3 regions of the Pantoea sp. SGAir0430 genome follow, and region 1 is predicted to be linked to each of the others. Evidence: predicted binding sites of a transcription regulator. Region 1 holds the regulator's gene; each other region holds the start of a gene.

Region 1 (3,210 bases):
AGTTTTCCCGCACGCACCTCAACTTCCAGCGCGTGCCGACCGTGGATACCTCGAACCCGTTTGCCGCGCGTGAAATCCCGTCGCTGGATGAGAGCTTTGTGGTGATCCATTTTCGCGGCCTGGAGGGCATCGCTTTTCCTTATTTACTGGCGATGATCCAGGGCTCGTTTATTTCCCACATGAATACGCTGGTGGTGCCGGGCGGCAAGATGGGACTGGCGATGGAGTTGATCATGACGCCGCTGGTGCAGCGGTTGATTGAAGGAAAACGCATTGAATAGCGCAGGCTAACGCGCCAGTTTCGCCGGGAGGAGCTGAGATCGGGAGCGCAGGGCCGCGCTCCCGGCTGGATTATAGCTCCACCACTTCGTAGCTGTGCGTTATCTCGACGCCCTTGCCCAGCATGATCGCCACCGAGCAGTACTTCTCCGCGGACAGATCCACCGCGCGCGCTACCGCTTTATCGCTCAGCGCTTTGCCGCTGACAATAAAATGCAGATTGATATGCGTAAAAATGCGTGGCGCTTCTTCGCGGCGTTCCGAGGTCAGTTTGACTTCACAATCGGCGACATCGTTGCGCCCCTTTTGCAGAATCGACACCACGTCAATCGCGCTGCAGCCGCCCGCAGCCATCAATACCATCTCCATCGGGCTGGGCGCTTTATCACCGGAATTGCCGTCCATTAATACCTGATGACCGGATGAGGATTCTCCGAGAAAGGTCAGCCCTTCCACCCATTTCACTCGTGCCTGCATTATTCTTTCTCCTGAAGCGGCGGTTTTGCCGCCAGAGTACGCTTTCACCTGACAAACAGCAATGCAGACGCATCCCCCACCTGCTGAAGCGAGACAACAGGAGACAGGTTGCAAAAGCTATGCTACAAACAGTGCTGAAAATATTTTCGTCACGAAAGACGAAAGCGGGACGAATCAAAAGCATCGCTTACGAATCCACCCCCGAATAACTGTCCCTCACGGGAAACGCTGGACGATTTCACCGCCTGACAGGGAAAACTGCCCCCTGTATTTTGGGCACGATTACAACAGAGGATAATAGCGAATGGTTCTCGGCAAACCGCAAACAGACCCTACACTCGAATGGTTCCTGTCCCATTGCCATATTCACAAATATCCATCCAAAAGCACCCTCATCCATCAGGGTGAGAAAGCGGAAACGCTGTACTACATCGTGAAAGGTTCCGTCGCGGTACTGATTAAAGATGAAGAAGGCAAAGAGATGATTCTCTCCTACCTCAATCAGGGGGATTTCATCGGTGAGCTCGGCCTGTTTGAAGAGGGCCAGGAGCGTAGCGCCTGGGTACGTGCGAAAACCGCCTGCGAAGTGGCTGAAATTTCCTACAAAAAATTCCGTCAGCTGATTCAGGTCAATCCGGATATTTTAATGCGCCTGTCGGCGCAGATGGCGCGTCGCCTGCAGGTTACATCTGAAAAAGTCGGCAACCTTGCCTTCCTCGATGTGACCGGCCGTATCGCGCAAACGCTGCTCAACCTGGCGAAACAGCCTGATGCCATGACCCACCCGGACGGTATGCAGATTAAAATCACCCGTCAGGAGATTGGTCAGATCGTGGGCTGCTCACGCGAAACCGTGGGTCGTATCCTGAAAATGCTGGAAGATCAGAACCTGATCTCCGCACACGGCAAAACCATCGTCGTTTACGGCACCCGCTGATTTCTTCTCACCCACGGCGTGATGGCAACATCGCGCCGTTTCTGTTTACGATGAGCTGATGTGGCGTCGAATCATCTATCATCCGGAAGTTAACTATGCGCTGCGGCAAACGCTGGTGCTGTGCCTGCCTGTGGCGCTCGGCTGGCTGTTTGGCGATCTGCAAAAAGGGCTGCTGTTCTCCCTGGTGCCGGCCTGCTGCAACATCGCCGGTCTGGATACGCCACACAAGCGGTTCTTCAAACGGCTGATTGTCGGCGGCGCACTGTTCGCCAGCGGCAGTTTTCTGATTCAGTACCTCACAGCTTACGCTGTGCCGCTGCCGCTGATTCTGCTGGTGTTACCGCTGCTGGTGGGCGTGACCGGTGAAATCAGCCCGCTGCATGGTCGTTTGCTGCCCGGCACGCTGATCGCCGCCATCTTTACCTTAAGCCTCGTCGGCCGTATGCCGATGTGGGTCCCGCCGCTGCTGTATATCGGCGGGACGCTGTGGTACGGGCTGTTTAACTGGTTCTGGTTCTGGCTGTGGAAAGAGCAGCCGATGCGCGAGACCCTCAGCCTGCTGTACCGCGAGCTGGCCGATTACTGCGACGCCAAATACACCCTGCTGACGCAGCTGACCGATCCGGAAAAAGCGCTGCCGCCGCTACTGGCGCGTCAGCAGAAAGCGGTCGATCTGATCACCACCTGTTATCAGCAGATGCATATGCTGTCCGCCAGCCGTGATAACAGCCACAAACGCCTGACGCGCGCCTTTCAGGTTGCGCTCGATCTGCAGGAGCATATCTCGGTCAGCCTGCATCAGCCGGAAGAGGTGCAAAAGCTGGTGGAGCAGAGCCACGCCGAGGCGGTGATCCGCTGGAACGCGAAAATCATTTCGGCACGGCTGCGCGTGCTGGCCGATGCCATTCTCTATCACCAGCTGCCGGAACGCTTCCACATGGAGAAGCCGCTCGGCGCGCTGGAGAAAATTGCCCGGCAGCACCCGGATAATCCGGTCGGTAATTTCTGCCTCTACCATTTCAGCCGCATCGCGCGCGTGCTGCGCACGCAGAAGCCGCTATACACCCGCGACCTGATGGCCGATCGCCAGCGTCGCCTGCCGCTGTTGCCGGCGCTGCGCAGCTACCTGTCGCTGAAATCTGCCGCGCTGCGGACGGCGGCGCGCTTCGCGGTGATGCTGATGTTCGGCAGCGCGCTGGCGCTGTTCTTCAATATTCCCAAGCCCTACTGGATTCTGATGACCATCATGTTTGTCAGCCAGAACGGCTACAGCGCCACGCGCGTGCGCATTCAGCACCGGGCGCTCGGCACCTTCGCCGGCTTGCTGATCGCCGCAGCGTCGCTGCGCTTTGCTGTTCCGGAGTCGATTGCCCTGCTGACCATGCTGGTCATCACGCTCGCCAGCTATCTGATCACGCGTAAATATTATGGCTGGTCGATGATTGGCTTTACCGTAACGGCGGTGTATTCGCTGCAGCTGCTGTCACTGAATGGCGCGCAGTTCCTGCTGCCACGCA
Region 2 (3,210 bases), 180 kb from region 1:
ACATGCCGCGCGTCAGCATGGTGACCGCGCCCTTGGAGGCGGCATACGGCGTGATGGTGTCGCGCCCCAGTTCGCTCTGCATCGAGCCGATGTTGATGATTTTTCCGCGCTGACGCTGCACCATTCTTTTCGCCACGGTTTGTGACACCAGAAACACCGCTGTCTGGTTGACGGCAATCACGTCGTTCCAGTCCTGCTCGGGAAACTCGAGAAACGGCCGGCGGCGCTGAATGCCGGCATTGTTCACCAGGATATCAATCGCGCCCCACTGGCTTTCAATCTCCTCCACCGCCTGCTGAACCTGCGCCGACTGCGTGACGTCAAAGGCCTTCGACCGTGCGTGATAACCCAGCTCGCGCAGTTTCGCCGCGCCCTGCTCTGCGCCGCCCTCGGTGGTGGCGTTGATGATCACTTCCGCACCCGCCTCCGCCAGACCGCGCGCCAGCAGAAAACCGATGCCGCGCGCCGAACCGGTGAGCAGCACACGCTTGCCCGTCAGGGAAAATAGCTGACTCATACTGACTCCTTAAAACGTTAACTGGACTTTCGCCGCCCGGGTTTTATCACCGGCAAACTGCAGCGCCGCGTCGATATCCTGTAAGTCATACTCCCCGCTGAACAGCGGCAGCGGATTGACCACGCCGCGTGCCAGCCAGTCAACCGCCGTGTTGAATTCGTGGGTGAAACGGAAAGAACCGACCAGATTGATCTCTTTGGCGATCAGCGTCATCAGCGGGAAATCCGGAATCGTGCCGCCCATGCCAACCTGTACCAGCGTGCCTTTGGCGCATACCACGTCGAGACAGCGCTGCAGCGAAGACGGATGGCCGGAAGCCTCGAAAGCGACATCGAAGAAGCCTTTATCTGCAAGGTAAGGCGTGAAATCACCGTCAGCAGCGTGGATCACGCCGGTCGCGCCCATCTGCTGCGCCAGGCTGAGCGAGCGTTCGCTGATATCGCTGCAAATAATCTCCGCGGCTCCGCGGGCTTTGGCAGCGGCGGCAATCAGACAGCCAATCGGCCCGACGCCGGAAATGAACACGGTTTTGCCGCTCAGATCGCCCGCCTGCTGCGTGGCGTGGATGCACACGGCCAGTGGTTCAGCAAACACCATTACGCTGTCATCGGCCTCCTGCGGAAACGGCACGCACTGCGCGCTATCGACCACTTTGTATTGCGTGAAGCCGCCATCCACGTGCGGCAGATACATGGCGCTGCCGAAAAAGCGCATTGAGGTGCACTGATTTTGCTGCTCGCGCAGACAGTATTTACAGCTGCCGCACGGCTTTGAGGGATTGACCGCCACTTTTTGATTGGGCTGGAGCTGCGGATCGTCGCTCTCCACCACGTAGCCGATCACTTCATGGCCGAGGATCATCGGCATCTTCACTTCGAAGCTGCCGACTTTACCTTCCTGATAGTAGTGCAGATCGGACCCGCAGATGCCGCCGCGCGTGATGCGCACCAGCGTGCCGGTGCCGTCCCACTGCACCTGCTGCTGTGCGACGCTGACCTGTTTTTTGCCGGTAATGACGCAGGATTTCGTTTCAATGTTCATCGTAGCCCCTTCAGTGCTGTAGCAATGGGGGCTATCACAGCCGGATACGGCCGGCGAAACTGTGACGAACATCACTCAAAGCGATGTTACAAAACGGCTGTTACCGGGAACGTGATGCAGAGAGGCGGAAAAGCAGACGGCGGCCATCCCTGACCGCCTTAAAGAAAGATTAGCTGCCCGACATCAGGTCGTGGCTGTATTTGAACAATTCCGAATCCGAGCGCAGGCCGAGCTTTTTCAGCGCCGACTGCTTTTGTCCGCTCACGGTTTTACGGCTGCGCTTAAACTTCACGGCGATTTGCGACACGCTGAGCCCATCGAGAAAACAGCGCACCACTTCTACTTCGCGCGGGCTGAGGGTTTTGACCTTCTCATACATATTGCCTTTGCTGGAGAGATCGAGGTTTTCGTTGATGGCGTCTTCATTCATCACGTAGAGGTTTTCCACCTCGTACGCCACTTCCTGCGACAAAAATAGCCGCCCCTGCGCCACCTGACGAATCGCCTGGACGATCTCCTGCATATTGTGGCTTTTTCCAATAAAGCCCTTAACGCCGGCGCTCAGCACCATTTTGACAATCGCCGGACTCTCCATGGACGATGAGATCAAAATCTTTTGCTGCGGATAGTGATTTCGCAGCTGTTTCACCAGGGCCAGGCCATCCAGTTCCCGCTCGCCCAGCAAAAAGTCCAGCACCAGCACATCCACCGTAGTGCTGCGCAGCTGACTAAACAATTCATTACTTGAAGACCAGGTCCCGACCAGATGAATATCGGGTTCGTGTTTCAGGCATAACTCGAAAACGGTACGAACCATCGGGTGATCATCAAGGACAGCGACACGCACCTGTTTATTATGTGCATATACCATTCTTTTATTCCTTTATTACAGTCTCAATTTTGTCCAGTACTGATAACCACACCAGTGAAAATGACCTGAAAGTATGCGCTGACCGCTGCCGGGAAAATCGCTTGCAACGGTTTAAACCAAACGTCACCAGGTTAACAAAAATTAGAATTTTGCTTACGCGTTTAACTTATTACCGCTAATTAAAAGGTAGTTTTACCAGATGAATGGACAGCAGCGGTTAGCGGCCCCGGAAAAACTGCGAAAATTCTGACGTAACTCTGCGAATGGACCACATAAGAATTGTCTTGAAAGGTCATTTTATGGATAAACCGTTGAAATATTTGAAATCAAAGCAAAAGCAATATCTAAAAAAAACCACGGATGTTAATAATAAGTTAAACATTCGAGAATGGTCGCAAAATATCCTTAATGCGGCATTAGATCAGGCAGGCGGGAAAAATCTCTTTATACTCCTTTTCCCTTATCGGCATTAATGACTTTATTTTCTTCAGGAACGCACGGTGTTTAATCCTGTTAATTTCATCCGTCTGACGGGCGTGGTCCTGTTTATTTTTTTTGCCGGCGCGCTGCAGGCGCAGGTCAAACCATTGCAGCTTTTAGCGCGTTACGATACCGCACAGCCCGCGCTGCAGCTGGCTGAGCCCATCTCTTCTGCCTTTCGAAATAAAGTGATTAAAGTCGCAGTGGCCGGTAAATCACAGCCACCAATATATATGGATACCGATACGCGCCGCTTCGAAGGCCTGAGCGCCGACTACCTGTCGCTGATTCAAAGCATGCT
Region 3 (3,210 bases), 1.8 Mb from region 1:
ACGCGATCTGGCTGGATGCTGAACGCAACCTGCTGTTTGCCAGCGTCGAGGTTGAATCCGAAGCGCGCTGGCAGGCCGTGGCGCAAACCGAGGTGTGTCAGCGCTGGTGGGCGTCTATGCGTGACCTGATGCCATCAAATCCCGACAACAGCCCGCTGAGCAAAGCCCTGCAGCCGATGTTTTTCCTGCCTTAGCCGGCCATGTCAGCAGCGGTGCCGCCAGGGGCGCCGCTGCCTGTGAAACGCATTAGCCGTTGGAGCGCAGCTGCGGATAACGGCGGAAAATGGCGATACACCAGAACAGTCCCGCCAGGCCAATGATGGCGCCCACGTTGCCCACGTCTGCCATCTGCAGATGCAGACTGACCTGGTTACCGAGTAGCGCGCCTGCGCCAATACCGATGTTATAAATACCGGAAAACAGCGACATGGCGACGTCGGTGGCGTCCGGTGCCAGCGATAGCACGCGCACCTGCATCGCCAGGCCGATCATCATCATTGCCATTCCCCAGATAATACACAGCACGGTAATCGCTGCCGGGCGTACCGCAGCAAACACCAGCAGACCCATACACAGGGTAATCAGCGCAATGGCGGCGATCAGCAGCGCGGACGGGAATTTATTGCCCAGCGTGCTGAACAGAATGCTGCCCAGAATGCCGGCTGAGCCGAACAGCAGCAGTAACAGGGTGGTGAAGTTCTCATCGGCGCTGGCTACCACCTGCATAAACGGCTCGATATAGCTGTAAGCGGTGTAGTGCGCGGTCACCACGACGGTGACCAGAATGTACATCGCCACCAGCGCCGGGCGGCGAAACAGCATCGGCACGCTGCTGAGTGAACCGGTGTGCTCACTCGGCAGGCGCGGCAGTATCCGCACCAGCATAATCAGCAGTACCAGTGCTGACAGGCCGATCATACCAAAGGTGGTACGCCAGCCCAGATACTGACCCACAATACGACCAATCGGCACGCCCAGCACCATCGCCAGCGCCGTGCCCGTGGCCAGCATACTCAACGCCTGGGTTTTCTTGCCGGCCGGCGCAACGCGAATCGCCAGCGAGGCGGTGATCGACCAGAACACCGCATGCGCCAGCGCAATACCAATGCGCGACAGCACCAGCGACGTGAAATCCCACGCCACGGCCGATAACAGGTGGCTGGCAACAAACAGAATAAACAGGATGGCCAGCAGCAGGCGGCGCTCGACGTTGCGCGTCAGCAGCATTAACGGCAGCGATAACAGCGCCACGACCCAGGCATAGATGGTCAGCATGATACCGACATCAGCGGTTTTCATTGCAAAGCTGCTGGCGATGTCCGACAGCAGGCCAACCGGCACAAATTCGGTGGTATTGAAGACAAAAGCAGCGATAGCCAGCAGCACCACGCGCAGCCAGGCTGTTTTACGGGAAACGGTTGTTGATTGCATTGAATTCTAATCGGCTAAACGACGAGTGAGGGGGTCAGAATGCACCCGGTAAAGTGACCTCGATCACAAATTTCCGCTATTGTGGAGCATTAGTCAGCCGATGAAAACCGTTAACCCGGGTTTTATCACTGAATATTTCTTATCGCGCTGAGCGTGGTAAATAGCCTGCGGTTATGGAGAGTTGTTGCGGCTGCGTGCTGCCGGCCCGCGAGTCTGCCGTACCAGCACAGGCTAAGTCAGGTGTTTCTGTAACAGAAAAATCGCTTAGCCGTGCTGAGGGCGGGTATCGTGCGGACGGGTGTGGTTCAGACCAGGATTATCAGAGTCACGCCATATGCTTTAGTGCCACGCTAAAGTTGTGGGTCGGATTTTTTTTTACGCCCACCGGGCAGCAGTGTTCGCAGCCCAACGCAGTGGCGTAAAATTTACGCGCCTGCTGGATTGCGGCACCGGGCGTGTAAAAAGTCCCCAGAAAACGGCGACCGCCGTCGGAAGGCAGGAACGGACAGCCCTTCGCATGCACCACATGATTGTCGTTATAACCGGCATGCTTATCGACATAATAGTAAAGCTCCATCTGACTACCTCATTGCTGTGTAAAAAATAAGTCTATGTATTATTGGAATAGAACGAATTATAGCGATGAATTGCTATTTTGTTTTAAGTGGTACGGCGCGAATGCCTGATTATTCGAATCCAGCGGAGCAGGCGGGACGCTGAGGTCCCGCGCTAACGATGAAGGGTATTACAGTTTGCGGCCCTGTAAACGCAGGCCAACCAGCAGTGCCAGCACCAGCAGGGCGCTGATAAACAGGGTTACGCCCGGCCAGCCGTATCGGTGCCAGAACACGCCGCCCAGGGTGCCGGCCACGCTGGAGCCCACGTAGTAGCTGAACAGGTAAAGTGATGATGCCTGGCCTTTCGCCCGGCGCGCGCGCGGTCCAATCCAGCCGCTGGCCACCGAATGGGCGGCAAAGAAGCCGGCAGTAAACAGCATCATGCCCGGCAAAATCAGCCACAGCGAACTAAAGGCGGTCAGCAGCAGACCGGCCAGCATGATCGCCGTGGCGCCCGTCATCACCGGACCGCGACCAAAGCGGCTGGTCATCGCGCCGGCTTTCGGCGAGCTCCACGAACCGGTGAGATACACCACGGACAGCAGCCCGACCACCGCCTGGCTCAGTGACCACGGCGCGCTCAGTAAACGGTAGCCGATGTAGTTAAACAGCGTGACAAACGCGCCCATCAGCAGAAAGCCTTCGGCAAACAGCAGCGGCAACCCTTTGTCGCGCCAGTGCAGGCGGAAGTTGATCAGCAAACTGCGTGGCCGCAGCGAGGCAGGGCGAAAATGGCGCGACGCGGGCAGAATTTTCCAGAACATCAGCGCGCCAGCCAGCGCACAGCAGCCAATGACGCCAATGGCAATACGCCACGAGAAAAAGTCGGTCAGTACACCGGAGAGTAAACGACCGCTCATGCCGCCAATCGAGTTACCGCTGATGTACAGCCCCATGGAGAAGGCGATGACCCGCGGGTGCATCTCTTCGCTCAGGTAAGTCATGCCCACCGCCGCGACGCCACTGAGCGACAGACCGGTCAGCGCGCGCATCAGCAGAATCCCCTGCCAGCTGCTCATGGTGGCGGAGATCAGCGTACAAATCGCCGCCAGCATCAGCGCGGTCACCATCACCGATTTACGCCCAATCGCATCTGACAGCGGGCCGGTGAACAGCAGGCCCAGCGCCATCAGCCCGGTGGAGAGCGACAGCGAAATACTGC

Evidence for each region. The regulator CRP, encoded in region 1, controls carbon source genes, mostly activating them, when cyclic AMP is high. The targets are predictions, from matches to a motif close to ATGTGANNNNNNTCACAT.
Region 2: idnD (L-idonate 5-dehydrogenase) is a predicted target of CRP. The motif match lies at 1,618-1,635, and genes of this name have one in related genera.
Region 3: E7738_RS05160 (sugar transporter) is a predicted target of CRP. The motif match lies at 1,483-1,500, and genes of this name have one in related genera.

Annotation. Positions count from the first base shown of each region.
Region 1 is NZ_CP039427.1:3,292,750-3,295,959, reverse strand. Features, by position in the region: gene E7738_RS15470 (phosphoribulokinase) at 1-281, shown strand, start outside; gene E7738_RS15465 (OsmC family protein) at 352-756, opposite strand; gene crp (cAMP-activated global transcriptional regulator CRP) at 1,061-1,693, shown strand; gene E7738_RS15455 (YccS/YhfK family putative transporter) at 1,752-3,210, shown strand, end outside.
Region 2 is NZ_CP039427.1:3,477,507-3,480,716, reverse strand. Features, by position in the region: gene idnO (gluconate 5-dehydrogenase) at 1-517, opposite strand, end outside; gene idnD (L-idonate 5-dehydrogenase) at 527-1,558, opposite strand; gene E7738_RS16475 (response regulator transcription factor) at 1,728-2,429, opposite strand; gene E7738_RS16470 (ATP-binding protein) at 2,930-3,210, shown strand, end outside.
Region 3 is NZ_CP039427.1:1,070,397-1,073,606, reverse strand. Features, by position in the region: gene rhaM (L-rhamnose mutarotase) at 1-194, shown strand, start outside; gene E7738_RS05160 (sugar transporter) at 247-1,431, opposite strand; gene E7738_RS05155 (hypothetical protein) at 1,757-2,008, opposite strand; gene E7738_RS05150 (MFS transporter) at 2,177-3,210, opposite strand, start outside.